Regions from separate parts of the Aeromonas rivuli genome, predicted to be linked through region 2. Evidence: predicted binding sites of a transcription regulator. Region 2 holds the regulator's gene; each other region holds the start of a gene.
The links. The regulator sigma-54, encoded in region 2, starts transcription at its own class of promoters, with help from an activator protein. The targets are predictions, from matches to a motif close to TGGCACNGTTTTNGCTT.

Region 1 (9,565 bases), 140 kb from region 2:
TGCCACGGGCGCCGGAATCTTGAAAGCTCTTGGGGTAGATCTGGTAAATCACGGCACTCTGCCACCAGGGAGTCTGTTTCATGGTCGGGTCGCTCATCTTGTTGAAACGGATGGTTGAATAGTAAAGAGGCATGAAAAGGGCGGAGCCTGGGCTCCGCCGCGGTACTTGTCGATCAGGTGGCGCTCAGTTCCAGCTTGCCAGCCGCCTGCTGGCGTTTGTAGACCAGCATGGTCAGCGCCAGGGGCACCACGATGGCCACCAGCATGGCGAGGGAGTAGATGCCCCAGAACTCTGGCTTGATGGTGAGGATACCTGGCAGGCCACCCACCCCGATGCCGTTTGACATGACATGGGCGAAACCACAGATGAGGGCCGCACAGCTTGAGCCCACCATGGCGCACAGCATGGGGAACTTGTACTTGAGGTTGACGCCGTACATGGCCGGTTCGGTCACTCCCAGATAAGCCGAGATGGCGGCAGGTACCGAGATCTCCCGCTCATTCTCCTTGCGGCTGATCAGTATGATACCGAGCACGGCGGACGCCTGGGCGATGTTGGACAGGGCGATCAGTGGCCAGATCGGGGTACCACCTATGTCCTTCATCAACTGCAGATCCACGGCATTGGTGGTGTGGTGGATGCCGGTGATGACCAGAGGCGCATAGAAGAAACCGAAAATGGCGGAGCCAATGGGGGCGAAATCGCCGGTCATGGCGGCTCTGGCGGCATAACCCACGCCTTCACCTATCCAGCGGCCAAAGGGGCCTATCAGGGTGTGAGCCAGGATGACGGTCACGATGAGGGCCACAAACGGCACTATGACCATGTAGAGATAGGCCGGGATGATGCGTCTGAGATTGGTTTCGAGCCAGGCCAGCACCACACCCGCGAGGATGGAGGGAATAACCTGGGCCTGGTAACCCACCTTCTGGATGGTAAAGATCCCGAAGTCCCACACATCGGGGGTTGCGCCGCCGATGCCATAGGCATTCATCAACTGCGGCGACACCAGGGTGATCCCCAGCACTATGCCGAGGATCTCGGATCCCCCCATCTTTTTCACGGTGGACCAGCAGACGCCGACCGGCAGGAAGTGGAAGATGGCCTCACCGATCAGCCAGAGGAAGGAGTGAACCCCGGCCCAGAACTGGCTGATTTCGACCAGGGTATGGGTACCATCATCGAACATCTTGATGTCGCCGATGACGTTGCGAAAACCCAGGAGCAGGCCACCAGTGATGATGGCGGGCAGCAGAGGAACGAAAATCTCCGCCATATGGGAGATGGCTCGCTCCAGAGGATTCATGTTATGACGTGCCGCCTGCTTGGCGGCTTCTTTGCTGCCGCCACTGACCCCGATCTCCTCGGTGAGCGCCTTGTACCACTGGTCCACCTCATTGCCGATGACCACCTGGAACTGGCCGCCCTGAGTGAAACTTCCCTTCACTGCCGGAATGGTCTCTATGGCCTTGGGGTCGGCCTTGGCTGGATCGGCCAGCACGAACCTGAGCCGGGTCAGGCAGTGACTGACGGTGGTGATGTTCTCTTTGCCGCCGATCCGTTCGATCAACTGCGCCAGATGTTGTGTGTTGACTTTTGACATGAGCCTTCCCTCTGTGACTCCATGAATAATGGTCGTTTTTTTGCTGGCTAGCCAATGACCGCCCGCTTATTGGTATCGTTCCCAACCAGCATGAAGCCAGTGGCCATCATCGGCAATGGGAACGTTCCCAATTCGTGGGGGTGGTCACAAAAAGCGCAAAACGCCGAGGTGCAGGAGGAAAGATAGACTACAGGGGCTGACAGGGGGCTATGGTGGCTCTGGGGGCCTGGCCCTCTTCAATCTGGTCGAGAAGCTGTCTGGCGGCCAGAATACCGGCGTCCTTGTAGCCAAAATCCAGGCTGAGGGCGTTGGCAAACAGGAAGGTGAGCATGGGATTGCTGCCCAGGCCACTGACCAGAATATCGGTGCGCCCCTGCTCTTGCAGGTATTTGGCAGCACCTATGGCCAGGGTGTCGCTGGCGCAGACCAGGGCCTGGGTCGTCGGGGTGAGCAGCTCGGCCGCCAGCCGGTAACCGCTCTGCAAGCTGAGATCGCCGAGGGCGGCATGGGGAGTGCGGCCATGCTCCTTGCAGTCATCGAGATAAGCCTGATGGCGGCGCAGGCCCGTGGTGAGATCCTTGCGATCAACCCCCAGATAGGCCACCTCATCAATGCCGCGCTCCCTGAGGTGCGCCAGCACGGCGCGTACCGCCCCCTCGTCATCGTAACAAACGGAGGAGAACCCGGGGCGCTCCCGGGCCATCAGCACCAGCTTGTCGGTCAGCGGCGCCATGGCGGCATAGTCGAGGTCATTGAAGGCGAACAGGATTATGCCATCCACCCCCCGCCTCGACAGCACGGCCAGATGCTCGCTCACCTTGGCCGGGGAGAACTTGCTCTCCATCAGCACTGCGTCGTAGCCGCAGCCATAGAAGGTCTCCAGCATGCCGCGTACCGCCTGATTCTCCGAGCTGGAATCGAGCCGTGATACCACTATGCCTATCACACGCTGACTCTGGCTGCGCATGGCGCGGGCCGACTTGCTTGGCACAAAACCGTGTTGGGCGATCACCGCCTCCACCTTGGCCCGGGTCTCGGGATTGACCTTGGGATCCTGATTGAGCACCCGGGAGACGGTCGACTTGCCGACCCCGCTGAGGCTGGCTATATCGAGGATGGTCAGTTTCTTTTCCATGTGGGATCCGTGGCAGGGGAGTCGGGCAGAGGACAATGTGCAGACATTGTTGTGATTAAGGCCTGCGAATACAAGTCCATGGCGCTAGAATGGGTCCTCCGCCCGCGAGGGCGCCCTCTGTTGCACAGGACGAGCACCATGGATTTGACCACCAGTCTCAATTTCTCACTCTCCATCACCGGCCCCATTTGCGTGGTGCTGATCCTCGGTATCGTCCTCAAGCGCCTCGGCCTCTTGCCGGACAGCTTCACCGAAGCCGCCGCCAAGCTGGTCTTTCAGGTCACCCTGCCGGCGCTGCTGTTTTTGAGCATAGTGCGCACCGATCTGGATGCCATGCCGAGCCCCTGGCTCATCGCCTATGGTCTGGCGGGTACCCTGATAGGTTTCTTGGTGCTGGAGCTGTTGGCGGCGCGCTTCATCGGCGATCGGCGGCTACGGGGCATCTTCGTGCAGGGCAGTTTTCGCGGCAACATGGGCATCATAGGGCTGGCCTATGTGCAAAACGCCTATGGCCAGGCTGGGCTGGGGGGCGCCGCCTTCTTCGTCGGCGCCGTGACGGTGCTCTACAACATACTCGCCGTCATCACCCTCACCCGTAGTCTGGGTGGCGACCCCGGTCTCAAGCCCATTCTCAAGGGCATCATCAAGAACCCGCTGATCCTTGCCATCCTTGCCGCACTGCCCTTTACCATCTTCGGGGTACAGATGCCGCAACTGGTGCTGACCACGGGCAGCTACTTTGCCAACCTGACCCTGCCCCTGGCCCTGCTCTGTACCGGGGCCTCCTTGAGCCTCAAGGCGTTGCGCGGCGGGGCCGCACTGACTGGTTATGCCACCCTGGCGCGTCTGTGTGCCATCCCCTTTCTGCTCACTCTGGGTGGCTGGTTCATTGGTTTCACCCCGCTTGAGCTCGGTATTCTCTTCCTAGTCAGCTCGACCCCGACGGCGGCCGCCAGCTATGTGATGACCCGCGCCATGGGCGGCGACAGCGTGCTCGCTGCGAACATCATCGCCACCACCACCCTCGGTTCACTGGTGAGCACCAGCCTGGGGGCTGCCCTGATGAACTATCTGGGATTGATGGGGTAATGAAGGGCTGTTGACTGAAGAAAATCGGGGCTTGACCTTACCGCTGACGGCAGCATTAGGCTGGGATCACATCAACAGAGGAGACACAGTATGACCATCGAACTCACCGTATCCGGCATGTCCTGCGGTGGCTGCGCCGCCAGTCTGCAAAAAGCCCTGCTGGCCGCGCCCGCCGTCACTCAGGCCCGGGTCGATTTTGACGGCAGCAAGGCTGTCATCGAGGGTGAGCTGAGCAAGGCCGAGTTGATCGCGCTGATCGAAGCCAAGGGATTCAGTGCGGAGTGACTTATCCCTATATGGGTAAAAATTAGACCAATATTCTGTTTATCTGTTTTTATTGGTGAGAGTGATCACTTCAATTTGGGTTAAAAAGAATAAAAATGCTGCAATCACTTACCCAGAAGGATTGCAGCATGACCCTCCCTATCCGCAAGACCCTGCTCGCCGCCGTCGTTGGCCTGACCCTCTCCCCCCTGGCCATGGCCCTGCCCAGCGTGCACATACTGGCGACCGGCGGCACCATCGCCGGTGCGGGGCAGTCTGCCACCCAATCCAACTATGAGGCAGGCAAGGTGGCCATCGAGACCCTGATCGCCGCCGTGCCCGAGATGAAGAACGTGGCCGAGGTGCAGGGGGAGCAGGTGGTCAAGATAGGCTCCCAGGACATGAACGATGAGGTGTGGCTCACCCTGGCCAAGCGGGTCAACGAGCTGCTGGCCAAGGATGAGGTGGATGGCATCGTCATCACCCACGGCACCGACACCATGGAAGAGACCGCCTACTTCCTCAACCTGACCGTCAAGAGCGACAAGCCGGTGGTACTGGTTGGCGCCATGCGTCCCTCCACCGCCATGAGTGCCGATGGCCCGCTGAATCTGTATAACGCCGTGGTCACCGCCTCCGACCCCAGCTCCAAGGGCCGCGGCGTCATGGTCGCCATGAATGACACAGTGCTGGATGCCCGAGACGTCACCAAGACCAACACCACAGGGGTGCAGACCTTTGCCGCCCCGAACTTCGGCCCGCTGGGCTACATCCACAACGGCAAGATAGACTACCAGCGCAGCCCGGCCCGCCTGCACACCAGCAAGACGCCATTCGACGTGAGCAAGCTCGACAAGCTGCCGCAGGTGGGCATCGTCTACAACTATGCCAATGCCACCGATCTGCCGGCCAAGGCGATGGTGGATGCCAAGTTTGATGGCATCGTCAGCGCCGGGGTGGGCAACGGCAACCTCTATCACAGCCTGTTCGACACCCTGGCCAAGGCGAGCAAGGATGGCATCCGGGTAGTGCGTTCTTCCCGCGTGCCGACCGGCGCCACCACCCTGGACGCCGAGATCGATGACGCCAAGTACGGCTTCGTGGCCGCCGGTACCCTGAACCCGCAGAAGGCACGCATCCTCTTGATGCTCTCCCTCACCCAGAGCAAGGATCCGGCCCAGATCCAGCGCTGGTTCCAGCAGTTCTGATCCCGGGGTTCAACCCGCTAACCTAAATCCATGAAAAAAGGGCAGGATCGGATCCTGCCCTTTGTTATGGCGCCATGTTCACATAGAGCGCGCCCTCAGCTCACCATCAGCCAGCCGCAGAAACCCAGGTACACCACACCCACGCAGGCCAGTCTGCCCGCCGTCATCCGCTCCCGGCTGAAGCCCCACCACAGCAGTGCCACCGCCAGCAGGGTCACTAGCGAGGAGGCCAGCATGGTGCTGTCGAGCAACCAGGGGGTGAACAGCAGACAGAACGCCTTGGGAATGGTGCCCTGGATCATCATGGCGCCGGAGATATTGGCCAGTGCCAGCCGGTATTTTCCCTGACGCACCCAGATCAGCACGTTCATCAGCTCCGGCATCTCGGTCGCCACCGGGCTCAGCAGCAGGGCCGCCAGCACGGGGGAGAGGCCAAGCAGCTCGCCCATGCTCTCCAGTTGATGAACGAACAGCTGGGCCGCCAGCGCCACCACCACCAGGGCTCCCAGGGTCTGCAGCAGCACCTTGCGAAGGGCCGGGATCTCGGCCTTGGGATCCAGCTTGAGGGGCTCTGGCAACGGGGTCTCGTGGCTGTCGCTCTGTTTCAGCTCGCGCCGCACATAGACCAGATACACCAGCACGAACAGCGGCGCCAGCCAGGTTTTGCCGGTGAAGGCCACCATGCCGAGGGCCACCGCCACCAGGAAGATAGCGACAAACCAGGCCTGATCCCGACCAGTCTCTCGCTGCACCTCGCCATCGATGGCCCTGTGTTCAGGGCCCATGCACAGCAGCAGGGTCAGGCCGACGGCGGCATAGCCTATGGTGGAGAGCACCAGGGGGCCGCCGAGGGCGGCCCCTATTCCTATCTGCTGCTGGGCGGGGGCATCCCCCATCAGCAGGGCCGTCAGGGTGACGATGCATTCGGGCAGGGCAGTGCCGAGGGCCGCCAGCAGGGAGCCGGTGGCGCTTTGGGAGAACTTGAGGTGATGACCGGTCCATTCGATGCCGTTGACGAAATATTCGCAGGCCAGGTAGATGGTGACGGCAGAGAGCAGAAATAACAGCAGGGTGATCAGCATAATGGGCAACCGCCAGGCGAGCAGAACAACCGATGGACCCGATATGGCTCGCCCGGCTGGCTTGCGTATCGAGGCCAAAGGTCTTGCAGAGCGATAGATGCTATCGCCGCCCATGCCATGGATCTGATGATCCAAGAATGTTGACATGAGCCCTGCCCGGATCTCGGGCGGGTTGCTACTCCCCAATGACAGTGCGGGTTTTTTACCAAGAGATGGGTTGCCCCACAAGGAAAATGGCGGCTCGTCCCCCGGCAACTTGTAAGGGAATGTAACCTGGCCACAGACCCATCCCATCAGCTCTACCCGCCAGGATCCAGATCCCTCCCACAGGATCCTCGCCTTGGCACAGGGATTGCTATGAGTTGACTACTGTCCACATTGACTTGGGAAGGGTGAACGATGAAACGGTGGATCCAACATTTTTATCAACTGAACCGCCTCAACTGGCTCATGGTTTGGCTGCTGCTCTGCTGCAGCATCATTTTGCTGTTCCCGACCGGGCTGATGAAGGGGGCCGTGAGTGCCTGGGCCGAACTGCACGCCGCCTGGCTAGGGGTCGGCATGCTGATCGCCATCTCTTACTTCTGTAGCCAGGGCATGTTGATCCTGTGGGAGTGGGCCTGTGGCGAATGGTTGTCCCGCAAGCAGAAAGATCAGCTCTCCCGGATGATTGCCTTCCTCGATTTCAACGAGAAGGCGGTGCTGCGCGAGTTCGTGCTGCAGCGTAAAAGCGTCATAAACCTGCCGATCACCGAACCCGCCGTCAAAAATCTGATAGATGCCGGTGTGCTCACCTACGCCTATGGCAAACCGGTGCGGGAGAAGGATGACGAAAACCAGATCCGGGCACTGATGATAGCCCTGCCGGCCCGCCCCTTGCTCACCTACAAGGTGCTGGGGCTGTCGCGCGGCAAGATGAGTGACGAACAGGTGGAGCAGATCATGAACGCCAGACCCAAGTTCGCCCAAAAAAGCCTGCAGCGCTGAACTCTGCACGCTCACCCACAAAAAAGGCGCCAGATTGGCGCCTTTTTCCATTCCGCTATCGACGACTCTCTATTGGGTACGTGCCTTGAGGTAGCCTGCGTAGTCCGGGATCTGCACGCTGAATGCCTGATCCATGTGAGGGCTGTCCATGATGAAGTCGGCGGTTGCCTCATTGGTTGCCATCGGTATGTTCCAGACGGCGGCCAGACGCAGCAGCGCCTTCACATCCGGATCATGGGGCACGGCGTTGAGGGGATCCCAGAAGAAGATGAGTACATCTATCTTGCCTTCGGCAATCAGGGCGCCGAGTTGCTGATCGCCGCCCATGGGGCCGGAAAAGAGGCAGGTGATGGGTAACTGCGCCGACTTGCTGAGCAGGGAGCCGGTGGTTCCCGTGGCATAGAGGTGATGTAGCTTGAGCGCCTCCTTGCGACGGCCAACCCAGTTGAGCAGCGCCGTTTTCATATTGTCATGAGCCACCAGGGCCACCCGTTTGTGGGGAGCCATTTCCCGTGCAATCTGTTCCATCTTGGTATCCGAGGGTGAAAAGTTGAGATGCCTATCCTAATCGAAAGCGCGTCCCCCTGCCTATCGGTGCGCCATAACTGTGATCCGGGTGAAACTTGGGTGTTGGCCACGATAAAAACCCGCCGAAGCGGGTCTGGGTATAGTCAGTTGGGGGTGAAGAGCGCCGAGGGTCAGGAGCCTTGATGAAGCTGGGATTGCTGATAATTTTCGAGACCGATGCGACCGATAAGATCGATCTGAGTCTCCAGCCAGTCCACATGCTCCTCTTCATCTTCGAGGATCTCCTGGAACAGATCCCGGCTGACATAGTCATGCTTGGATTCGGCATAGCCGATGGCAACCTTCAGATCCGGGATGGCATCCATCTCCAGAGAGAGATCACAGCGCAGCATCTCTTCGACCGTCTCACCGATGCGCAGCTTGCCCAGCTCCTGCAAGTTGGGCAGTCCCTCCAGAAACAGGATGCGCTTGACCAGTTCGTCCGCGTGTTTCATCTCGTCAATGGATTCGTGATACTCCTTGTGCCCCAAAGCCTTGAGGCCCCAGTCATCATAGATGCGGGCATGCAGGAAATATTGATTGATGGCGACCAGCTCGTTGGCCAGCACCTTGTTCAAATGCGCGATAATCTTGGCATCACCTTTCATCGTCAATCCTCCTTGCTGGATCCATCAAGCTTAGACCAGGAAGGTGACAACAACAGGGTGAGCGGGCAGATGCCCGCTTATGGAAGGGGGAGGTGAGATCGAGAAGGTCAGGCTACCTGATAGTAGCTGGGCGCCTGGTCGAGTTCGGTCTTGATGATCGCCTTGGCCATGGGCAGGCACTTGCCACACTGGCTGGCCAGTCCCAGCTCTTTCCTGAGTTGACGAAGATCCTTACCTGCCTGTACCGCCTGACGTATCTGGGTATCGGTAATGCCACGGCACAAACAAACGTACATATTTACACCTCACCTTGGGATAGGCTGAAATCTAAATGAGAATGGTTTGTAGTGCAAATAACAATTGGGAATAAGCCGAGCCACTTGCCAGCCCCCAGCCCCTTGAGGACAATGTCCCATCACCACGGAGGTTCCATGCTCAAGACCCTGTTCAAGTCACTGTTTGGTGGCGCAGCTCCCGTCGCACCTGAGGTCACCCCCACTGAATATGCCGGCTATCTCATCTACCCAGAGCCTATGGCCGAGGGGGGGCAATATCGGCTGGCGGGGCGCATTACCAAGGAGATTGATGGCGAATTGTGCAGCCACAGATTCATTCGCTCAGACCTGTTCGTCAATCCGGCTGATGCCGAACGATTCATGGTGCAAAAAGCCCAGACCTTCATCAATCAGACGGGGGATCAGATGTTCGAGCCCAGATCCGGTCAGGGCGCATGACCGCATTACGTCAGGCGCTGAGCAGGGTGGGGGAGCGGCGTCTGGTCTGGCTGGAAGGCTCTGAGGCCGAGACCCAGGCTGCCGCCCAGGCATGGTTGTCCGGCGATATTTTCTGGCTCGGCGAAGGGCCATCGCAATATGCCCCTCTGCCGGCGGTCAAGGCGCTGCAACGGCTCGGTCAGGAGTGCGATACCCTGGTGTTCAATAGTTTCAGCGGCTTTCACCCCGATGCGTTCGGCGCCCTGGCGGGCACCCTTCGCGCAGGGGGCTTGCTGATCCTGCTCACC
Region 2 (9,565 bases):
AGTCGGCATCCTTGGGAATGCCATATTTGAAGCCGAACGACTCGAACACCAGCACCAGCTCGTTCTCTTTCTTGCCGAGCACCCGGGTCTTGATGAGCTCGCTCAGGTCATGGATGCTGAGGCTTGTGGTGTCGATGCGCAGGTCGGCGCTGGCCGAGATAGGCGCCAGCAGATGGGTCTCTTCACGGATCGCCTCGTCCAATGAGAGGCGCTTGCGAGACAGCGGGTGCAGGCGGCGGCTCTCGCCATAGCGCTTGAGCAGAGTACTGTTCTCGGCATCGAAGAAGAAGCTGCTGTACTGCACCCGGCCATCGTTGCGCACCTGAGCAAGCAGCGTCTCTAGCCGCTCCGGATCGCTGGGCAGATTGCGCACGTCTATGCTGACCGCCAGCTTGTCGTACTGACTCTGTACCGACACGATCAGCTGGGGCAATAAATTGACCGGCAAGTTGTCGACACAGTAATAACCGAGATCTTCCAGCACCCGCAGGGCGACTGTCTTGCCCGACCCGGATCGGCCACTGACTACGATGAGCTGCATCTTGCGCCCTCCCACAACAAGGATTGATTAGAGCTGAGTGATGCCCATCAGGCGGAGATCATGATCTGGTAGAGATCATCATCGCTGCTGGCCTGGCGCAACTGGCGGCACACCGCCTTGTCACCGAGCTTGGATGCCATCAGGGAGAGGGTCTTGAGGTGCTGCTTGCACTCGCTCTCCGGCACCAGCAACGCAAACAGCAGATCGACGGGCTGATTGTCGATGGAGTCAAAGGGGATGGGTTCTGCGAAGGTCATCAGGACGGCCGTTGGCGGGAACTCGTCGCCGATACGACCGTGGGGAATGGCGATCCCGGCACCTATGCCGGTGCTACCCATTTTTTCACGGGCAAGCAGACATTCAAACAGGGCCTGGCGTGAGGTTCCCAGCCGCTCGGCGGCCAGTTCGCTGATGATTTCCAGGGCGCGTTTCTTGCTGGTACAAGGGACCGCACTCTTGGTGCAGTCCCGACTCAGTATGTGTTCAAGTTGCATAGTTATTTTTGATTTAGCTTGTCTTTGTGCTTGATGATCTGTCGATCAAGTTTGTCGAGCAGGCTATCTATCGCAGCATACATATCTGCATGTTGTGAGTTGGCGAACACTTCGCCCCCGCTGACGTGTAGCTTGGCTTCGGCAATCTGGTTCAGTTTTTCTACGCTCAACACCACGTGAACATTGTTGATCTGGTCAAAGTGACGCTCGAGTCTGGCAAACTTGTTATTCACATAATCACGTAGTGCTTCGGTGATCTCTACGTGGTGTCCGGTCAAGTTAATTTGCATAACGTCTTCCTTTTGTTTTGCCTAAACCAGGCGTTTGCGCTGATTGGACGGTGGTATCAACAAGGATTCACGGTATTTGGCGATCGTGCGTCGTGCCACCATAATACCCTGTTCGGCCAACAAATCCGCGATCTTGCTATCACTTAACGGTTTCGCCGGGTTCTCCGCCGTCACCAGCTTCTTGATCAGGGCGCGAATTGCAGTCGATGAACATTCACCTCCTCCTTCGGTATTGACGTGGCTGGAGAAAAAATACTTCAGTTCGAAGATGCCGCGCGGGGTATGCATGTACTTCTGGGTAGTCACCCGGGAAATAGTCGATTCATGCATCTCCACCGCCTCGGCGATGTCGTTGAGCACCATGGGTTTCATGGCCTCTTCGCCATATTCAAAGAACCCCTGCTGCTGCTCCACGATGCAAGTGGCAACTTTCAGCAGCGTCTCATTGCGGCTCTCCAGGCTCTTGATGAACCATTTTGCATCTTGCAGATGGGAGCGAATGAACTGGGTATCCTGGCTGGTACGCGCCTGGCGGGCCATGGCCGCATAGGTCTCGTTGACCCGAATGCGCGGTGCCGAATCCGGATTGAGCTCCACCACCCAGCGATTCTGACGCTTGATGACGGACACATCCGGGATCACATACTGGGAGTCACTCTGCACCACCCTGTTGCCGGGCCTCGGCTCGAGCTGCTGGATAAGGTCGATGACCTCCTTGAGATCCCCCTCCTTGAGGCGGGTCTTGCGCGCCAGGGTGCGATAATCACGATTGCCCAGCAAATCCATGTGCTCGCCAATCACCTCCCGCGCCTCGGCCAGCCAGGGCAGATCGGGGCTGAACTGACCTAACTGGATCAGCAGGCACTCTTGCACCGAACGGGCGGCGATGCCCACGGGATCGAAATGCTGCACCCGCTTGAGCACGGCTTCCACCTCGTCGAGCTCTACCTCAACCTCTTCGCTGCTCACCGCCTGCCGGATATCCTCCAGAGGACTGGTCAGGTAACCGGACTCATCAATGCCATCGATGATGGCCAGGGCGATGGCGGCATCGACATCGCTGAAGGGGGTGAGTCGCATCTGCCACAGCAGGTAGTCCTGCAGGTTCTCGGTGGTTTCCCCCTGATAGACGCTCTCTTCCCCCTCAAAGACGGGCCCTGCACTCTGGCCAGTACCGGCGGAGTAGACATCATCCCAGCTGCTGTCGACCGGCAACTCGTCAGGCATCTGTTCCTGCGCCATGGCCTCGCTGCTGTCGAGCTGACTCTCGTCTTGCTTGACCTCGGCATGGGTCTCCTGCAGCTCGGCCTCTTCTTGCTCGAGCAGGGGGTTGTTATCGAGGGCTTGCTGGATCTCCTGCTGAAGTTCCAATGAGGAGAGCTGGAGCAGACGAATCGCTTGTTGTAACTGTGGCGTCATGGTCAATTGCTGACCGAGGCGCAACTGGAGTGTCGGCTTCATCTACGTCGGGATATCCTTATATTCAGCGAGGCGGTCATCAGGCAGCAAAGGGTGATTTCCCCTTACTATAGACTGAATTGATCGCCCAAATAGACACGCTTGACCTGTTCATCGGCCAGGATCTCGGCGGGAGTGCCTTCCGCTATCATCTGGCCATGGCTGACGATATAGGCCTTCTCGCACACGTCCAGCGTCTCCCGCACGTTGTGGTCGGTGATAAGCACACCCAGGCCCCGCTCCTTGAGGTGCTGGATGATCTTCTTGATGTCGATGACGGAGATGGGATCTACCCCGGCAAAGGGCTCATCCAGCAGGATGAAGCGCGGTTCGGCGGCCAGGGCACGGGCTATCTCGACTCGGCGTCGCTCGCCACCGGACAGGCTCTGGCCCAGGTTGTCGCGAATGTGGGTGATGCTGAACTCTTCCAGCAGCTGTTCAACCTTGTCTTCACGCTCCTCCCGACTCAGCCCCTTGCGGGTCTGCATGACCCCCATGAGGTTGTCATAGACGGAGAGGCGACGAAAAATGGACGCTTCTTGCGGCAAGTAACCGATGCCATTGCGGGCACGGATATGCATGGGCTGCAGGCTGATGTCCTGCTCATCGATGGTGATAAGGCCCGCATCGCGCTGCACCAGGCCAACAATCATGTAAAAAGAGGTGGTCTTGCCCGCACCGTTCGGGCCGAGCAGACCCACGATCTGGCCAGTGCCCACTTCCAGGCTGACATCACTGACCACCATGCGCTTCTTGTAGCTCTTCTGCAGCCCTGCTGCTTTCAACACGGCCATGGTTTATTTGTCCTGCTTCTTGTCGGCGGGCTTGTCGAAGTTCTCAACCTGATCAGGCAGGAAGACCGTCTTGACGCGATTGGTCTCCCCCTTGCTCTCGGCGATCATCTTCTGCTTGACGATGTCATAGCGAATGAGGTCGCCGTTGACCTGGCTGTCCTCCTGCTTGAGTTCACCGTTGCCGGTAATGGTCACCAGGCGGTTCTTCAGCTCATAGCGGATGCTGTCACCGTGCGCATTGACCGGCTTGCCGTTATCGAGGATCTGGAAGAAAGTGGCGGGCTTGCCATAGGCGGTCATCACCTCGGCACCCTTCTCGCCGGAGCGGATCACCACGACCTTGTCGGCCTTAATCTTGATGGTGCCCTGGGTGATGATCACATCGTCACTGAAGGTGACGCGATTATCCTGCATCTCGGCGATCTGCTTGACGGCGTCCACATACACCTTCTCGGCGAAGTCGGACTCTTTGGCGTTGACGCCACCGCACAGCAGCAGTGCCAGGACGGCCAGATTAACGTTTTTCATTGAAATAGATGGCATGACCTTGATCCAGTAATTCGAAATATTTGCGATCCAGATGACCCTTCAGGCCCACGCCCTCGGTCTGGAACTCTTTGGCGACTATGTTGACCTGCCGATTGCTTCTCACATCCTGGGTCACCAAGTCCAGCTCCAGATAGGGTGTGTCCAGGGTGGAGATGAAGGAGGTGGGCAAGAGGCCATCGAGATGGACCTTGTCGCGCAGTATCACGTTGTCGTCCGTGTTGAGCACTCCCGTCTCGGCGGTCACCTTCCACTCTTCCTGACCCTTGTCATCAAACAGATAGACGATGGGCTTGTCGAAGGTAGCCTGCTCGAGCAGCTGAAAATACTCGGCATAGACAGACTCCAGCCGCTCGCTGCGCTTGCCTGTCTCGTCGAAGCGGGTGGTCACCAGATCCTTGGCGATGAAGTCCGGCTGATAATGTTCTGTCTTGGTCGCGGCTGGCGGCGCCAGGGTCACGTCTCCCAATTGCCAGATGGCCAAGGCAGCCAGGAAGAGCACTGCAAACAGCAAGGTCTGGCGATTGATCATGCCGACACCTCGGCCAGCTCATCGGCATGGCCCTGAGCCTGCAAGATGAGATCGCACAACTCGCGTACCGCCCCCATGCCGCCACCCAAACGGGTGACCAGATCGGCCCGGGCCGCAACCAGTGGATGAGCATCGGCAACTGCGACCCCCAGCCCACAGGCCTGCATCACCGGCAGATCTATGGTGTCATCCCCCATATAAGCGGCCTGAGTGGCCTCCAGGCCCAGTTTGGCCAATAGCGCCTCAAAGTGAGGCAGCTTGGTGTCCGCCCCCTGTACCAGATGCTTGACCCCCAGACTCGCCATCCGGTTGCTGACGATGCGCGAGTTGCGGCCGGTGATGATGGCAATCTCAATCCCCGCCTTCATCAAGGCCTTCATGCCTGCCCCGTCCCGGGTGCAGAAGGTCTTGAGCTCTTCGCCATCGTTGCCCATATAGATGAGGCCATTGGAGAGCACGCCGTCCACGTCGCACACCAGCAGGCGTATACGGGCAGCCTTCTCATACTGGGCTGCCGTCACTGGGCCATAGGGCGTTGCAATCTGTTGCATCAAATCACTCCCGCCTTGAGCAGATCGTGCATGTTGAAGGCACCGAGCGGTCGTTTGTCCGCATCAACTACCAGCAAGCCATTGATTTTTTTCGTTTCCATCAGCTTTACCGCCTCGGCGGCCATCATCTCCGGTCTTACGGTAACACAGTTGGCCGTCATCACCTGCGCGATAGGCGTGCTGTGAATATCGACCCGCAGATCCAGAATGCGGCGCAGGTCACCATCGGTAAACAGGCCGGCCAACAGGCCGTCGCCATCGACCACGGCCGTCATGCCGAGCCCCTTGCTGCTGACTTCCAGCAGAGCCTGACTGATGGTGGCATCTATCCCCACCCGGGGCAACAGATCTCCGGCATGCATCAGATCGCCAACCCGCAGCAGCAGGCGCTTGCCCAAGGATCCCCCCGGATGGGAGAGCGCGAAGTCATCGGCGGTGAAGCCACGGGCTTCCAGCAGAGCCACCGCCAGAGCATCTCCCATGACTAAGGTGGCCGTGGTGCTGGAGGTAGGGGCCAGTCCCAGGGGGCAGGCCTCTTGCTCGACCCTGACACAGAGATGCACATTCGCCTCTTTGGCCATGGTCGAGGCTGGATTGCCGGTCATGCAGATGAGCGGTATGCCTCGGCGCTTGAGTACCGGCAGCAGGGCCAGGATCTCGTCGCTCTCCCCGGAGTTGGAGATGGCGATGATGAGATCCCCTGCCGAGATCATGCCAAGGTCCCCATGACTGGCTTCGCCAGGATGCAGGAAAAAGGCCGGGGTACCCGTACTGGCCAGGGTAGCGGCAATCTTGTTGCCGATGTGGCCGGACTTGCCCATGCCAGTGATGACTATCTTGCCCCCGCAGCCCAGCATCAGCTGGCAGGCACGAACAAAGGTCTCGTCCAGATACTGATGCAAGCCCTCGATGGCTTGTTTCTCTATGTCCAGCACCGCTTTGGCACTGCGACGAAAATCGAACATTTCAGACAGGTTTTCAGGCTTGATAGACATATGGGGAGAGCTCCGGGCCGAAATTAGCTGCGGGATTATAAAAAAGTCTGTCCAGATAAGCGAATCTGATGGTTTCTGGCGAGCATGATGGGGGGCGAAAGGCCGGAAACTGTCGCCGACAGAGGGGACTGGCCTGCTCAATAGTTGTGCCTTGTTGTTGCTTAGACCTAGACTAGCCCATAAAATTCGCTCTTCATTTGCACCCGATGGACAATTGTTTGAACAACGATCTGATCACCATCTCCGATCTCAGCTTCAGTCACGGCGATCGCCTGCTCTACGACAACATCAGCCTCACCATCCCCCGTGGCAAGGTGACCGCCGTGATGGGGCCAAGCGGGATCGGCAAGACCACGCTGCTGCGGCTGATCGGCGGTCAACTCAAACCCGATGCCGGCACCATACTGTTTGACGGTGAGGACGTGCCCAGCCTGTCGCGCGGCCGACTCTATACCCTGCGCAAGCGGATGAGCATGCTGTTCCAGAGTGGTGCCCTCTTCACCGGCATGACGGTGTTCGACAATGTGGCCTTCCCCCTGCGTGAGCACTCCGGCTTGCCCGAGGCGCTGATCCACACCATCGTCATGATGAAGCTGGAAGCCGTCGGTCTGCGCGGCGCGGCATCCCTGATGCCCTCCCAGCTCTCGGGGGGCATGGCCAGACGCGCTGCCCTGGCAAGGGCCATCGCCCTGGATCCGGACCTCATCATGTTCGATGAGCCCTTCGTCGGCCAGGATCCCATCACCATGGGGGTGCTGGTAAAACTTATTCGCGAGCTCAACGATGCCCTTGGCATTACCTCCGTCATCGTCACCCATGATGTCACCGAGGTGATGGGCATCGCCGATTACGCCTATATCATCGCCAATCGCAAGGTCGTGGCCCAGGGCACGCCCCAGCAGTTGCGGGAGGATCGCAATCCCGAGGTCGAACAGTTTCTGCAAGGGCTGCCCGATGGTCCGGTTCCATTTCATTTCCCGGCTGGCGAACTGCTACAGGATCTATGATGTTGATAAGTCAAATAACCCAGTTGGGGCGATCCGGGATCCAGTCTCTGACCGCCATGGGACGGGCGACCATAATGCTGTTTCACGCCCTGGCCGGTCGCCCGCAACCGCGCAAGCACTTCCCGCTGCTCATCCAGCAGCTCTATGTGGTGGGGGTGCAGTCGGTCGCCATCATCCTGGTCTCCGGCCTCTTCATCGGCATGGTGCTCTCGCTGCAGGGTTACAACGTACTGAAAGACTTCGGTGCGGAAGGCAGCCTGGGGCCGCTGGTCTCCCTCTCCCTGCTCCGTGAGCTGGGTCCTGTGGTCACGGCGCTGCTGTTCGCAGGCCGGGCCGGTTCAGCACTCACCGCCGAGATAGGTTTGATGAAGGCGACCGAGCAGCTCTCCAGCCTCGAGATGATGGCGGTCGATCCCCTGCGCCGCGTGGTGGCCCCCCGTTTCTGGGCTGGCGTCATCAGCATGCCGCTGCTGGCCTTCATGTTCAGCCTGATTGGCATCATGGGTGGCAAATTGGTCGGGGTAGACTGGCTCGGCGTCGATGAAGGCGGCTTCTGGTCCGCCATGCAGGCCGCGGTAGACTGGCAGGACGACATCATGCAGGGCGCCATCAAGAGCGTGATCTTCGCCCTGGTTGTCACCTGGATTGCGCTCTTTAACGGTTATGATGCCAAGCCCACCTCGGCTGGGATAAGCCAGGCCACGACCCGCACCGTGGTCAACTCCTCCCTGGCCGTGCTCGGCCTGGATTTTATACTCACCGCAATCATGTTTGGATAAGGTAAAGATGAAGTTCAGCAAAGTAGAATTCCTGGTTGGCGCCTTCATGCTGGCCGGCATCGCGGCCATTCTGGCGTTGGCACTGCAAGTCGCCGGTTTGAGCTTTAAACCTGAGGGAGAAACCTATACCCTGCGCGCCCATTTCGATAATATCGGCGGCCTGAAAGTGCGCTCGCCGATCAAGGTGGGCGGCGTGGTAGTCGGTCGAGTCAGTGACATCAGCCTGGACAGCAAAACTCAGGTGCCCGTTGTCACCCTGGAGATGCAAAAGAGTGCCGGTGAGTTCTCCGAAACCAGCAGCCTCTCCATCCTGACCTCTGGCCTGCTCGGCGAGCAATATATCGGCCTGGCACCCGGTTTCTCCGACGAGGAGATGGGGACAGGCATGCTCAAGAATGGCGACATCATAGAAGACACCAAGTCCGCCATAGTGCTCGAGGATCTGATTGGCAAGTTCTTGTATAGCCAATCTTCCGACAGCAAAGATGACACCAAGAAGGAGTAACCATGTTGAAGAAAATGACCCTGCTGATCGGGCTGATGACCAGCATATTGTTCTCCTTGGTGGCCCAGGCCGAGAGCTATCCGAGCGACCCCTATGCTCTGGTCGATACCGCAGCCAAGCAGACTTTCGCCCGCTTGAAGGCCGATCAGGCACAAATCAAGCAGGATCCGGATCACCTGAGAGTCATCATCCGCGAAGAGCTGCTGCCCTATATCGACACCCGCTTTGCTGCCTACAAGGTGCTCGGCAACCAGATCAAAGAGACCACCCCGGCCCAGCGTGATGCCTTCGTGCAGGTGTTCACCGAATACATGGTGAGCTCCTATGCCGATGCCCTTGCCCATTTTGACAAGCAGGTGGTCAAGGTCGAACCGGGCAAGCCCGCGACAGGTAACATCACAGCGGTCAGCGTCAGCGTCAAGGAGAGCGGCAAGCCCGATCTCTTCCTCGAATTCAAGCTGCGCAAGAACAACAAGACCGGTGAGTGGAAGGCGTTTGACATGGTGGCCGAAGGCATCAGCCTGCTCTCCGCCAAGCAGAGCGAGCTCGGTGGCCTGATCCGCCAGAACGGCATAGACGCCGTGATTGCCCAGCTGCAGGCCCACAACGCCAAGCCGCTGGTACTCAAGTCATGACATTCGGTGCCGACCTGCAATCCGAGCAGGTCATCACTCTGTGGCAGAGCCGCGATCAGTGGTGGCAGCAAGACAGTCTGGACCTCAGCCAGGTCGAGCGACTCGACTCCGCCGGGCTGGCGCTGCTGGTCAAGTGGGCCAAGGCCGCACTGGCCCGGGGCGCCCAACCACAGCTGATCAATGCCACCGCCGACATCTATACTCTGGCGACCCTGTACGGGGTCGTCGCTCTTTTCCAACCCATTGCCCAACAAACCGAGGACGCATAATGCAAGTCTCTGAAATTGAAGCACTACTCCTAGAGGCATTGCCCCTGTCCGAAGTGCACGTCAAAGGGGATGGCAGTCACTACCAGGTGATCGCCGTCGGCGACATGTTCGACGGCATGAGCCGGGTCAAGAAGCAGCAGGCCATCTACGCCCCGCTGATGGACAAGAT
Region 3 (9,565 bases), 1.9 Mb from region 2:
GCGCCTGCCAAGGGCGGCACTCCCGGTCAACTCTCCTGGCTCCATGGTCTTTTCAGCAAAATCCTTGCCAACTTTGGAGGCTTCGATCAGACCATGCTCACTGCCGGTCGGGGCCACATAGGGTTTGTGCGCCCGTTCGGTGCGCTGGGGCAGCTTGAGGACGCGGCCATCCTCATGTTTGAAGCTGTCAGGGGAGAACTGCTTGACCACCATGTCGGCCAGCCCCAGCCCGCCTATCCCTGACATGTCGGAGACCCGCTGCTGGTCGAGCATGCCTTCGTAGAACTGGGTGTAGCTGCTGCTAAAGGGGTTGTCCGCGGTCAATGCCTGGCTCGCCTCGCGCATACCCTTGAACAACATCTGGCTGAAGATGGATTCGAACTGGCGGGCTGCCGACTGGAGCGCCTGCTGCTTGCCCTCCTTGGTAAGGCTCATTTGACGCAACTTATCCAGATTCTGGATATCCTGCACCATGCCTAAATCCACGCCTTTATTGTCGATATTCGCCATCTTGCTTACCTTCTTTGCCGCCTGTGGCAAGCCCTTGCCGGTTGGCTGCCACGGGGCAGCCAAGGTTGGAGACTGTTACAAAATAACCAGCTGACCTTCGATGGCACCCGCCTGCTGCAGGGCTTCGAGGATGGCCATGAGATCGCCCGGCGCGATGCCGACCTGATTCACCGCCCGGACCAGATCATCCAGGGTGGCACCGGTATCGAGCTTGAACATGCGCCCCGGCTCTTGCTGCACATTGATGGTGGAGTTGTTGGTGACCACCGTATCCCCCCCCGCGAGCGGGTTGGGTTGAGAGACCTGCTGGTTCTCGGCAATGGTCACCGTCAGGCCGCCATGGCTGATGGCCGCAGGCTTGAGCCTGACCTGGCTGCCGATGACGATGGTGCCGGTGCGCGAGTTGACGATGATCTTGGCCGCCTCGGCACCCGGATCCACCTCCAGGTTCTCTATGGTGGCAAGATAGGCGACTCGCTGACCCGGATCCCGGGGGGCAAACACCTTGACCGAGGTGGCATCCAGTGCCTGGGCGGTATTGGGCCCCACCAGATTGTTGATGGATTCCGCCAGGCGGCGCGCCGTGGTGAAATCGGAGCGATTGAGGTTGAAGGTGATGGTATCGCCCTGACTGAAGGAGTTGGGCACCTCACGCTCGACGGTGGCGCCATTGGCAATGCGGCCCACGGTCGGGGTATTGACCACCACCTTGGAGCCATCGGCTCCCTCGGCGCCGAGACCACCGACCACCAGACTGCCCTGGGCCACCGCATAGACGCGGCCATCCAACCCCTTGAGGAAGGTCTGCAGCAAGGTGCCGCCCCGCAGGCTCTTGGCCTCACCGATGGCGGAGACGGTCACGTCTATGGTCTGGCCCGGCTTGGAGAAGGGGGGCAGGTCGGCGTGAATGGCCACCGGTGCCACGTCTTTTATCTTCGGCTTGATGTTGTCGGGCACCTTGATGCCGAAGTTGTTGAGCATGGTGCGAAATGTCTGTTCGGTGAAGGCGTTGTTCTTCTCGCCGGTGCCGGGCAGACCCACCACCAGGCCATAGCCCAGCAGCTGGTTGTTACGCACCCCTTCGACCGAACTGATGTCCTTGATACGGGCAGCCTGGGCCGCCAGGGGTAACAGGCAGCAGCACAGACAGAGTAGACGGAGTCGTTTCATGGGTTGTCCTAGCACTAGAGTGGCCACCAGGGACCATTGAAGAAACTGGTCAGCCAGCCCTGTTCCTGGGTATTGGCCAGGTCACCGGTACCACCGTAGTGGATACGGGCATTGGCCACCTTCTGGGAGGAGACGCTGTTGTCCGAGGTGACATCTTCGGGGCGGATGAGGCCGGTGATACGGATATACTCGTTGCCGTTGTTGAGCATGATCCACTTCTCGCCACGCACCACCAGGTTGCCGTTGCTGAGCACCTTGGCCACGCTGACCGAGATACTGCCCTGCAAACTGTTGCTCTGATCCGCCTTGGCTTGCCCCTTGAAGGCGGAATCTTGCCCGATGGAGGCCGACATATTGTACGCGCCGGCCGTGATGGGCACGCCCCCCAGGCTGACCGGATCCAGATTGAAATCATTCTCCTTGCCTGTCTGGGTGTTGGCCTTCTTGGAGGCGGAGGTCGACTCGGCCAACTCGATGGTGATGATGTCACCGACCTTGTGGGCCTTGATGTCCGAGTAGATGCCATTGACCTGATCGGGCTGGAAGATGGCACCGGTCGGGCGCACCGACACCGGCTCGGATTCACCATAGACCGGGGAAAACTCGGGGTCGTCCGGTTTGGCGGTATTGAGGGTGCTGGTACAACCCCCCAGCGCCAACAGGCCCAACATCCAGATGTGTTTCATTGCAAGACTCCCATTACTACCGCTGGGTCAGAGAAGAGGTTATGTCCGTTGGGTCAGGTAGGACATCATGGAGTCCACCGCCGAGATCACCTTGGAGTTCATCTCGTAGACCCGCTGGGCCTGAATGAGGTTGACCAGCTCCTCGGTGACGTTGACGTTGGAGACCTCCAGCATGCCCTGCTTGATGACACCCAATCCGTCCGCACCGGCCGTGCCTTCGATGGGCGCTCCGCTCGACTGGGTCTCGAGGAACATGTTCTCACCCATGGGCTGCAGGCCGGAGGCGTTGACGAAGTCGCTGATGTTGATCTGGCCAATCACCTGGGACTGACCGTCCCCCTTGAGCTGGATGGAGACCTGACCATCCTCGCCTATGGTGACGCTCTGGGCGTTTTCCGGGATCTGGATCTCGGGCTGCAACGGATAGCCGTTGCCCGGGGTGACGATAGTCCCCTCGTCATTGAGGGTGAACTGGCCGTTGCGGCTATAGGCGCTGCTGCCATCGGGCAGTTGCACCTCGAAGAAGCCACGCCCATTGATCATCAGATCCAGGGAGTTGTCCGTGGTCTGCACGTTGCCCTGACTGAAGCTCTTCTGGGTGGCGACCACCTTGGCCCCCGCCCCCAGCATCAGGCCGGACGGCAGCTCGGTATCGGCCGAGGAGCGCCCCCCCGGCTGATTGATGTTCTGATAGAGCAAATCCTCGAAGATGGCTCGGGATTTCTTGTAGCCAACGGTACTGGCGTTGGCGAGATTGTTTGAGGTAACGGCGATGTTGGTCTGCTGGGCATCCAATCCCGTCTTGCCTATCCAAAGTGCAGGATTCATGTCTGGCTCCTAATTAGCTGATACGCAGCAGCTGGGTTTGGGCTTCGTCGTTTTCCTCGGCCGTCTTCATCATCTTGACCTGGGTTTCAAACTGACGTTGCAAACGAATAAGGTTGGTCATCTCGTCGACCACATTGACGTTGCTGTTCTCCAGCGCACCGGCGATCAACCCCACATCGGCAGAGGCCGGCTCAGGCTGGCCATCCTTGCGGCGAAACAACCCATCTTGCCCCTTCTCCACCGCATCCGCCGCCGGCCTGACCAGCTTGATGCGCTGAAAATCTTCCGGCAAATTGGGGGCGGCCCCTTCCGGGCGACCGGTGATGGTGCCATCCCGGTTGATCTCCACCTTCTCGAGGGGCAGCGGCAATACGATGGGCCTGCCTGCGTCATCCACCACATTGAGCCCGGTACTGGTCTGCAGATTGCCGGTGGCACTGAGTTCCAGATTGCCCATGCGGGTGAAGGCTTCTCCCCCCTTGTCATCCTGTACCGCGATCCAGCCCTGACCATCGAGGGCCACGTCCAGATCCCGCCCCGTGGTCATCAGGGAGCCGTGCTGCAGGTTCTGGCCCGGCCGCTCGGTCATGGCAAATACCCGGGTCGGCAGCCCTTCGCCAAACGCCTGCATGGCGCGAGCCTGCTCGAAGTCAGACTTGAAGCCGGTGGTGTTGGCGTTGGCCAGGTTGTTGCCACGCACAGCCAGGCTGTTCATGTTCTCTTTGGCACCGGACATCGCGATATAAAGAAGGTGGTCCATGGGTTCTCCGTCAAACAGATGACTCTGCCTGGAATAAAGCAATTAAGATGCCAAGAAGATTAGATTGATCTTAAGGTGTTGATATATAAAGAAAGGGCGCCGAGGCGCCCTTGTGTGCTGGTCACAAACTTATCAGCGGATCTGCAATATGGTCTGCTGCAGCGAGCTGTTGATTTCCAGAGAACGGGAGTTCGCCTGGAAGTTGCGCTGGGCCGTGATGAGATCCACCAGCTCCGAGGTCAAATCCACGTTGGACTGCTCCAGGGCCGACGACTTGATGGAACCGAAGGTGCCCGAGTTCGGGGTGCCCGGCAGACCATCGCCGGAGAGCAGGGATTCCCGCCAGGAGGTATCACCCACCTGAGTCAGCCCCTGGGCGTTGGCGAACTTGGCCATGGCCACCATGGCCACCTTGACCGTGGTCGCGTTGCTGTAGGTCGCGGAGACGATGCCGTCATTGGTGATTTCGACCTTGGTCAACCGTCCTACCGTGGAGCCATCCTGGGTCAATTTATTGACTTCGAAAGGAGACGAGTACTGGGTCACAGTACCGAACTTGATTTCGATCGCCTGGGTGGGATCGGCGCCATTGTCGATGACGCCCGCCCCCGGCGTACCCAGGGCTTCGGTCTTGATGACCGCCGGAGTAATGGTGTTCACCTTGCCATCGGCATTGAACGTGATACTGGCGCTGAGCGGGGGGGTGGCCACCCCGGTTGCCGGCGTAGTGATGGCACCACCGGTGATATCGATGGGTTTGTCGCCCTCATACAGATACATGCGCCAGGAGGTCGGGTTGGCCGACTTGGTAGGATCCAGCGGATCGGCATCTTTGACGAAGTACTGAGTGATGGTATGAGGCTCACCAAGGGAGTCGTAGGAAACCACAGAGGTGGACGACGAATAGGTGGATGAATCCTTGGGATCGAAGGTAGAGGGGTTGACGACCTGAGGGGTCGCAGTCGCAGGCAGGTTAAAGCTGGCCTCGACCGTGGTGGTCTGTTTGGGCTCACCCGCCTTGTCCGGGATCTGGATGGGCTTGGTGGCATTGAGGCTCACCGCCTTGGGGGTGCCGTCGGCATTGATCTCGTACCCCTGCAGGAAACCGCCGGAGTTATTGACCATGTAGCTGTTTTCATTGAGCTTGAAGGCACCGGCCCGGGTGTAGCTGCGATCCAGGGCATTGACCCCGTCCGAGGTGACGAAGAAGCCATTGCCCTGAATGGCGAGATCCAGGGAGTTGTTGGTAAATTGCAAGGCCCCTTGCTGGAACTGCTGCGCCACGGCACCGGTCGCCACACCATTGCCCACCTGGGTCTTGGAGTTGACGAAGATGGAGTTGGCATAGACATCGGCAAACTCGGCACGGGACTCCTTGAAGCCGATGGTGTTGACGTTGGCAATGTTGTTCGCGGTGACGTTCAGGTCTTTTTGAGCCGCATTGACGCCACTGAGGGCATTGTTAAATGACATGTCTTTCTCCTTAGATCACTGCGTTATTGGTTGGGGTGGGCGTCGGGGTCGACTTGCTGCCAGAACCGGAAATTTCCAGCACATCCGTGAGGTAGATACCGCCCAGCCCTTTGAGTTTCAGGGTGCTGGGTGAGCTGGCCGAGCCCAGGGTGACACTCTCCACCTGGGCATAGGTCAGGGCCGGCAGGCTCTCGGACTTGCCCGCGACCGTTGCGCTGGCTTCAATCTGGTACTTGCCTGTCTTGGCGGGATTGCCATCCTTGTCCAGGCCATCCCAACTGAAGGCCACGTTGCCCTGGTGATCGCCCTCGAGGGCAAACTCCTTGACCACCTGGCCACTCTCATCTTTCACCGTCACCTTGACGTTGCTGCCGCCATCACCGGTTGCAATGACCCCCGAGATGTCGCCGCCTTTTTCCAGATAACCGGTATTGGACGGGATCAACACATCCTGGCCGACCAGTGCCGAGGCCTGCAGCGCCTGGCTCGAGGTCATCAGGCTGTTGAGGCTCTCCATCTGGGAGGAGAGATTGTTGATCCCCTCGGAGGTAGACATGGACGTCATCTGGGACAACATCTGGGCGTTATCTACCGGCTTGAAGGGATCCTGATAGGAGAGCTGCATGGTGAGCAGCTTGAGGAAAGACTCCTGATCCAACTCCTTTTTCTGGACTGTGTTTGCGGTCTGGTTCGATGCAACGCGATTGACGCCCAGTACGCTGTCATAGGTATCTGCCATTTACTTGCCGCCCCCTATCAGGACTTACCGAGATTGAGGGTCTGCTGCAGCATGCGCTTGGCAGAATCGGCAATCTGGACGTTGGTTTGATAACTGCGCGAGGCGCTGATCATGTCAGCCATCTCCTCGACCATGTTGACATTGGGTTTGAAGATGAAGCCATCCTTGTCGGCCATGGGGTGATTGGGATTGAACTCCTTGAGCAGCGGAGCCTTGCTCTCAACGATGCCCTTCACCTCGACGCCGACCGACCCCTGGCCATCGGACATGGCCTGCTCCAGCTGGGCGGCAAAAACTGGCCGCCTGGCATGGTAAGTTCCTTCCACACTGGAGCTGACGCTGTCGGCGTTGGCCATGTTGCTGGCCACGGTATTGAGTCGCACCGACTGGGCACTCATGGCAGAACCTGCGATGTCAAAGACCTTGAACAAACTCATTGCTGTGCTCCTTGGTTTTGTTGCAAGGCCTGGTCCAGGCCGCGGCGTATCGGATCATTGCTGAAGCGGTAAGCGATCAGGCATAACAAAGCGTCAGGCTTCATCATCCCTGCTCTCCCTTGAGGGCCTTGAGCAGGCCGCTTATCTTGCCGTTCATGAACTCGACCGAGGTCTGGTATTCGAGACTGTTGCGCAAAAACTCGCTGCGTTCCTGCTGCAGATCGACGGTGTTGCCGTCCCCGGTGTCGGGCTGGAGCGGGTTGCGGTACTGGGATGTGCCCGGCTTGTCCATGTTCAAGGCAAAGTGGCGCTCGCTGGTCGTGGCCAGACTGAACCCCTGTTGATGCTGCTGCGCCTGGGCCATGGCATCGCCGAAGTTGATGTCCCGGGCCTTGAAGCCTGGGGTATCCGCGTTCGCGATATTGCTAGATAGCACCTCGGCACGTTTGGCGCGCACGCTCAACGTGTATTGATGAACACCAAAAGCCTTGTCGAATGAAATTGCCATAACACACCTCCTGCTTGCTGGATTCTTAGCAAGAGGTGTGCCAAAGGAAGAGATGGGAGGGGTTATTTGACTTTGTAAACAATACCGGGGTTGCAGCGGATCATCTCGAACCTGTCAGTGAGGCCCGCCAGGGACTCCGAGGCCCCCAGCATCAGGTAGCCGCCCGGATTCAGGCTGGCTGCGAACTGGTTGAGGATCTTCGACTTCACTTCAGGGGCAAAGTAGATGAGCACATTGCGGCAGAAGATGATGTCGAACTTGCCGAGCAGGCTGTAGCTTTCCAGCAGATTCAGGGGGCGGAAGGTTGTCAATTTTCTGACACGATCCACGACCCGCATCTTGTTGTCACCATGGGGCTCGAAGAATAACTTCTTGCGCTCTGGGGAGAGGCCGCGGGCCAGCGCCAGGCTGTCGTATACCCCCTCCTTGCACTGATTGAGCATGGTGGTGGAGATGTCTGTGCCGATGATCTGTACCCCGCCCGGCAAGGTACCAGGGCGTTTGACCTGCTGCTCCAGCGCCGACATGGCGATGGAGTAAGGCTCCTGACCCGAGGAGGAGGCCGCCGACCAGATCTTGATGGGGCGGCCACTCTTGCCCAGCTCCGGGAAGATCTTGTCGGTGAGCAGCTGGAAGGGATAAGCATCCCGAAACCAGAGGGTCTCATTGGTGGTCATGGCATCGACCACCGCCATCTTCAACTCCCGCTCACGCAGGCTCATGGAACGGGTCACCAATTCAGACAGACTCTCGATGCCAAACTGAGCCATCAAGGGGGACAGGCGGCTCTTCACCAGGTATTGCTTGTTGTCACCCAGCACAATTCCGCACTGCAGCGCCAGAAAGCTGCTGAATTGCTTATATAAGTCGTCTGACAGTGTCTTCATGTATGCGTTCTTCTTGTTTTAGAGTGCGCCTTGAACGGCCTTGGCCAACTCATCGGGCTGAAACTTGGCGATAAAATTGTTCGCCCCGACCTTCTGCACCATGGCCTGGTTGAACACCCCACTGAGGGAGGTGTGCAGGATAACATGTAAATCCTTCAGGCTGGGATTGTTGCGGATCTCGGCGGTGAAGGTGTAACCATCCATCTCGGGCATCTCTATGTCCGAGATGACCAGGGCGATTTGATCCTGGATGGGGCCATTTTTGGCCATCTCCAGCAGCATGTTGAGGGCCTCGCGGCCATCTTTTGCCAGCACGCATTGCACACCGATGGCATCGAGCGCCCGCTGCACCTGTTTGCGCGCCACCGAGGAGTCATCGGCCACCAGCACCGGCCGTCCCTGGGTATTGTGCTCTGCGCTCACCGCCACCAGCTCCTGGCTCACCTCGGTCGAGACCGGGGAGATCTCGTTGAGGATCCGCTCCACATCGAGGATCTCCACCAATTCGCCATCCACCTCGGTGACCGCCGTCATGTAGTTGATCCGTCCTGCCCCCTTGGGGGGTGGCAAGATAGATTCCCAGTTCATGTTGATGATGCGTTCGACCGACTGCACCAGGAAGCCCTGGATGGATCTGTTGTATTCCGAGATGATAATGAAGCACTTGGAGAGATCGGCGATGGGCCTGTTACCCATGGCCATGCTGATATCGATCACCGAGATAGTCTGGCCACGAATGTGCGCCACACCGCGAATGCAGGGATTGAGCTTGGGCATGACAGTCAAGGGCGGGCACTGCAACACCTCGCGCACCTTGAAGACGTTGATGCCAAATCGTTGACGCCCATTGAGTCGAAACAGCAGCAACTCCAGGCGATTTTGCCCGACCAGTTGAGTCCGTTGGTTTACCGAGTCCAGAATACCGGCCATACACACTCCCTAAAAACGCCTGGCATTATTCATGCATGTTGTGCATGCGCCATGTTGACTCGCGCCAGATTCCCAGCGGTTCCAGGAACCCATCTTGGCGCGAGCATAGTGAACAGTTGTCTTATACGTTATCCACTTATCGACCAGCGGACGAAAATGATTAACAGACTTTTCCTCATCCTGTTGCTGCTCAGCGGGGCCAACAAGGCCCTGGCGTCCGACATCAATGCCGGGTTGCAAACCCGGGCGGAGGAGTTCGTGCGCGATCAGCTCTCCTTGCCCCTCGATGCCCGTGCCGAGCTCAGTGCCGCCAGCATAGATACCCGCTTGCAGCTCACGGCCTGCGAGCATGATCTCGACATCAGCCTGCCTGCCAAGATGGAGATCAGACGCAACACCACTGTCTACCTCAAGTGCAACGAGACGCCGGGCTGGGATCTCTATCTGCCGGTGCGAGTCAGCATCCAGAAGCCTTATATCACCGTCTCGGAAGCCATCGCCAAGGGGGATATTCTCGGTCGCAACCAGCTTATCCAGGCCTACGAGGATCAGACCCTGATCCGTGGTGACTATATACAGGACATAGAGGCGCTGGTCGGTACTCGCAGCAAACGCGAACTCAGACCCGGCCAACCGC

Region 1: the regulator sigma-54 is predicted to act here: its motif matches at 6,724-6,740, upstream of KYK33_RS02795 (superinfection exclusion B family protein).
Region 3: the regulator sigma-54 is predicted to act here: its motif matches at 3,991-4,007, upstream of KYK33_RS13225 (flagellar basal body rod protein FlgF).

What each region holds. Positions count from the first base shown of each region.
Region 1 is NZ_CP079742.1:598,123-607,687, forward strand. Features, by position in the region: gene treC (alpha,alpha-phosphotrehalase) at 1-82, opposite strand, end outside; gene treB (PTS trehalose transporter subunit IIBC) at 174-1,604, opposite strand; gene treR (trehalose operon repressor TreR) at 1,792-2,739, opposite strand; gene KYK33_RS02775 (AEC family transporter) at 2,878-3,828, shown strand; gene KYK33_RS02780 (heavy-metal-associated domain-containing protein) at 3,919-4,113, shown strand; gene ansB (L-asparaginase 2) at 4,242-5,300, shown strand; gene KYK33_RS02790 (sodium:calcium antiporter) at 5,396-6,382, opposite strand; yybP-ykoY riboswitch at 6,471-6,578, opposite strand; gene KYK33_RS02795 (superinfection exclusion B family protein) at 6,782-7,369, shown strand; gene KYK33_RS02800 (methylglyoxal synthase) at 7,439-7,897, opposite strand; gene bfr (bacterioferritin) at 8,068-8,544, opposite strand; gene KYK33_RS02810 (bacterioferritin-associated ferredoxin) at 8,652-8,840, opposite strand; gene KYK33_RS02815 (HlyU family transcriptional regulator) at 8,976-9,278, shown strand; gene KYK33_RS02820 (tRNA(Met) cytidine acetyltransferase TmcA) at 9,260-9,565, shown strand, end outside.
Region 2 is NZ_CP079742.1:459,381-468,945, reverse strand. Features, by position in the region: gene rapZ (RNase adapter RapZ) at 1-541, opposite strand, end outside; gene ptsN (PTS IIA-like nitrogen regulatory protein PtsN) at 589-1,035, opposite strand; gene hpf (ribosome hibernation promoting factor) at 1,038-1,325, opposite strand; gene KYK33_RS02105 (RNA polymerase factor sigma-54) at 1,347-2,786, opposite strand; gene lptB (LPS export ABC transporter ATP-binding protein) at 2,852-3,577, opposite strand; gene lptA (lipopolysaccharide transport periplasmic protein LptA) at 3,581-4,105, opposite strand; gene lptC (LPS export ABC transporter periplasmic protein LptC) at 4,092-4,652, opposite strand; gene kdsC (3-deoxy-manno-octulosonate-8-phosphatase KdsC) at 4,652-5,206, opposite strand; gene KYK33_RS02080 (KpsF/GutQ family sugar-phosphate isomerase) at 5,206-6,201, opposite strand; gene mlaF (phospholipid ABC transporter ATP-binding protein MlaF) at 6,408-7,208, shown strand; gene mlaE (lipid asymmetry maintenance ABC transporter permease subunit MlaE) at 7,208-7,987, shown strand; gene mlaD (outer membrane lipid asymmetry maintenance protein MlaD) at 7,995-8,492, shown strand; gene mlaC (phospholipid-binding protein MlaC) at 8,495-9,127, shown strand; gene KYK33_RS02055 (STAS domain-containing protein) at 9,124-9,396, shown strand; gene ibaG (BolA family iron metabolism protein IbaG) at 9,396-9,565, shown strand, end outside.
Region 3 is NZ_CP079742.1:2,875,359-2,884,923, forward strand. Features, by position in the region: gene flgJ (flagellar assembly peptidoglycan hydrolase FlgJ) at 1-510, opposite strand, end outside; gene KYK33_RS13210 (flagellar basal body P-ring protein FlgI) at 586-1,680, opposite strand; gene flgH (flagellar basal body L-ring protein FlgH) at 1,695-2,366, opposite strand; gene flgG (flagellar basal-body rod protein FlgG) at 2,406-3,194, opposite strand; gene KYK33_RS13225 (flagellar basal body rod protein FlgF) at 3,208-3,954, opposite strand; gene flgE (flagellar hook protein FlgE) at 4,087-5,427, opposite strand; gene KYK33_RS13235 (flagellar hook assembly protein FlgD) at 5,438-6,166, opposite strand; gene flgC (flagellar basal body rod protein FlgC) at 6,184-6,603, opposite strand; gene flgB (flagellar basal body rod protein FlgB) at 6,707-7,111, opposite strand; gene KYK33_RS13250 (CheR family methyltransferase) at 7,174-7,998, opposite strand; gene KYK33_RS13255 (chemotaxis protein CheV) at 8,017-8,928, opposite strand; gene flgA (flagellar basal body P-ring formation chaperone FlgA) at 9,163-9,565, shown strand, end outside.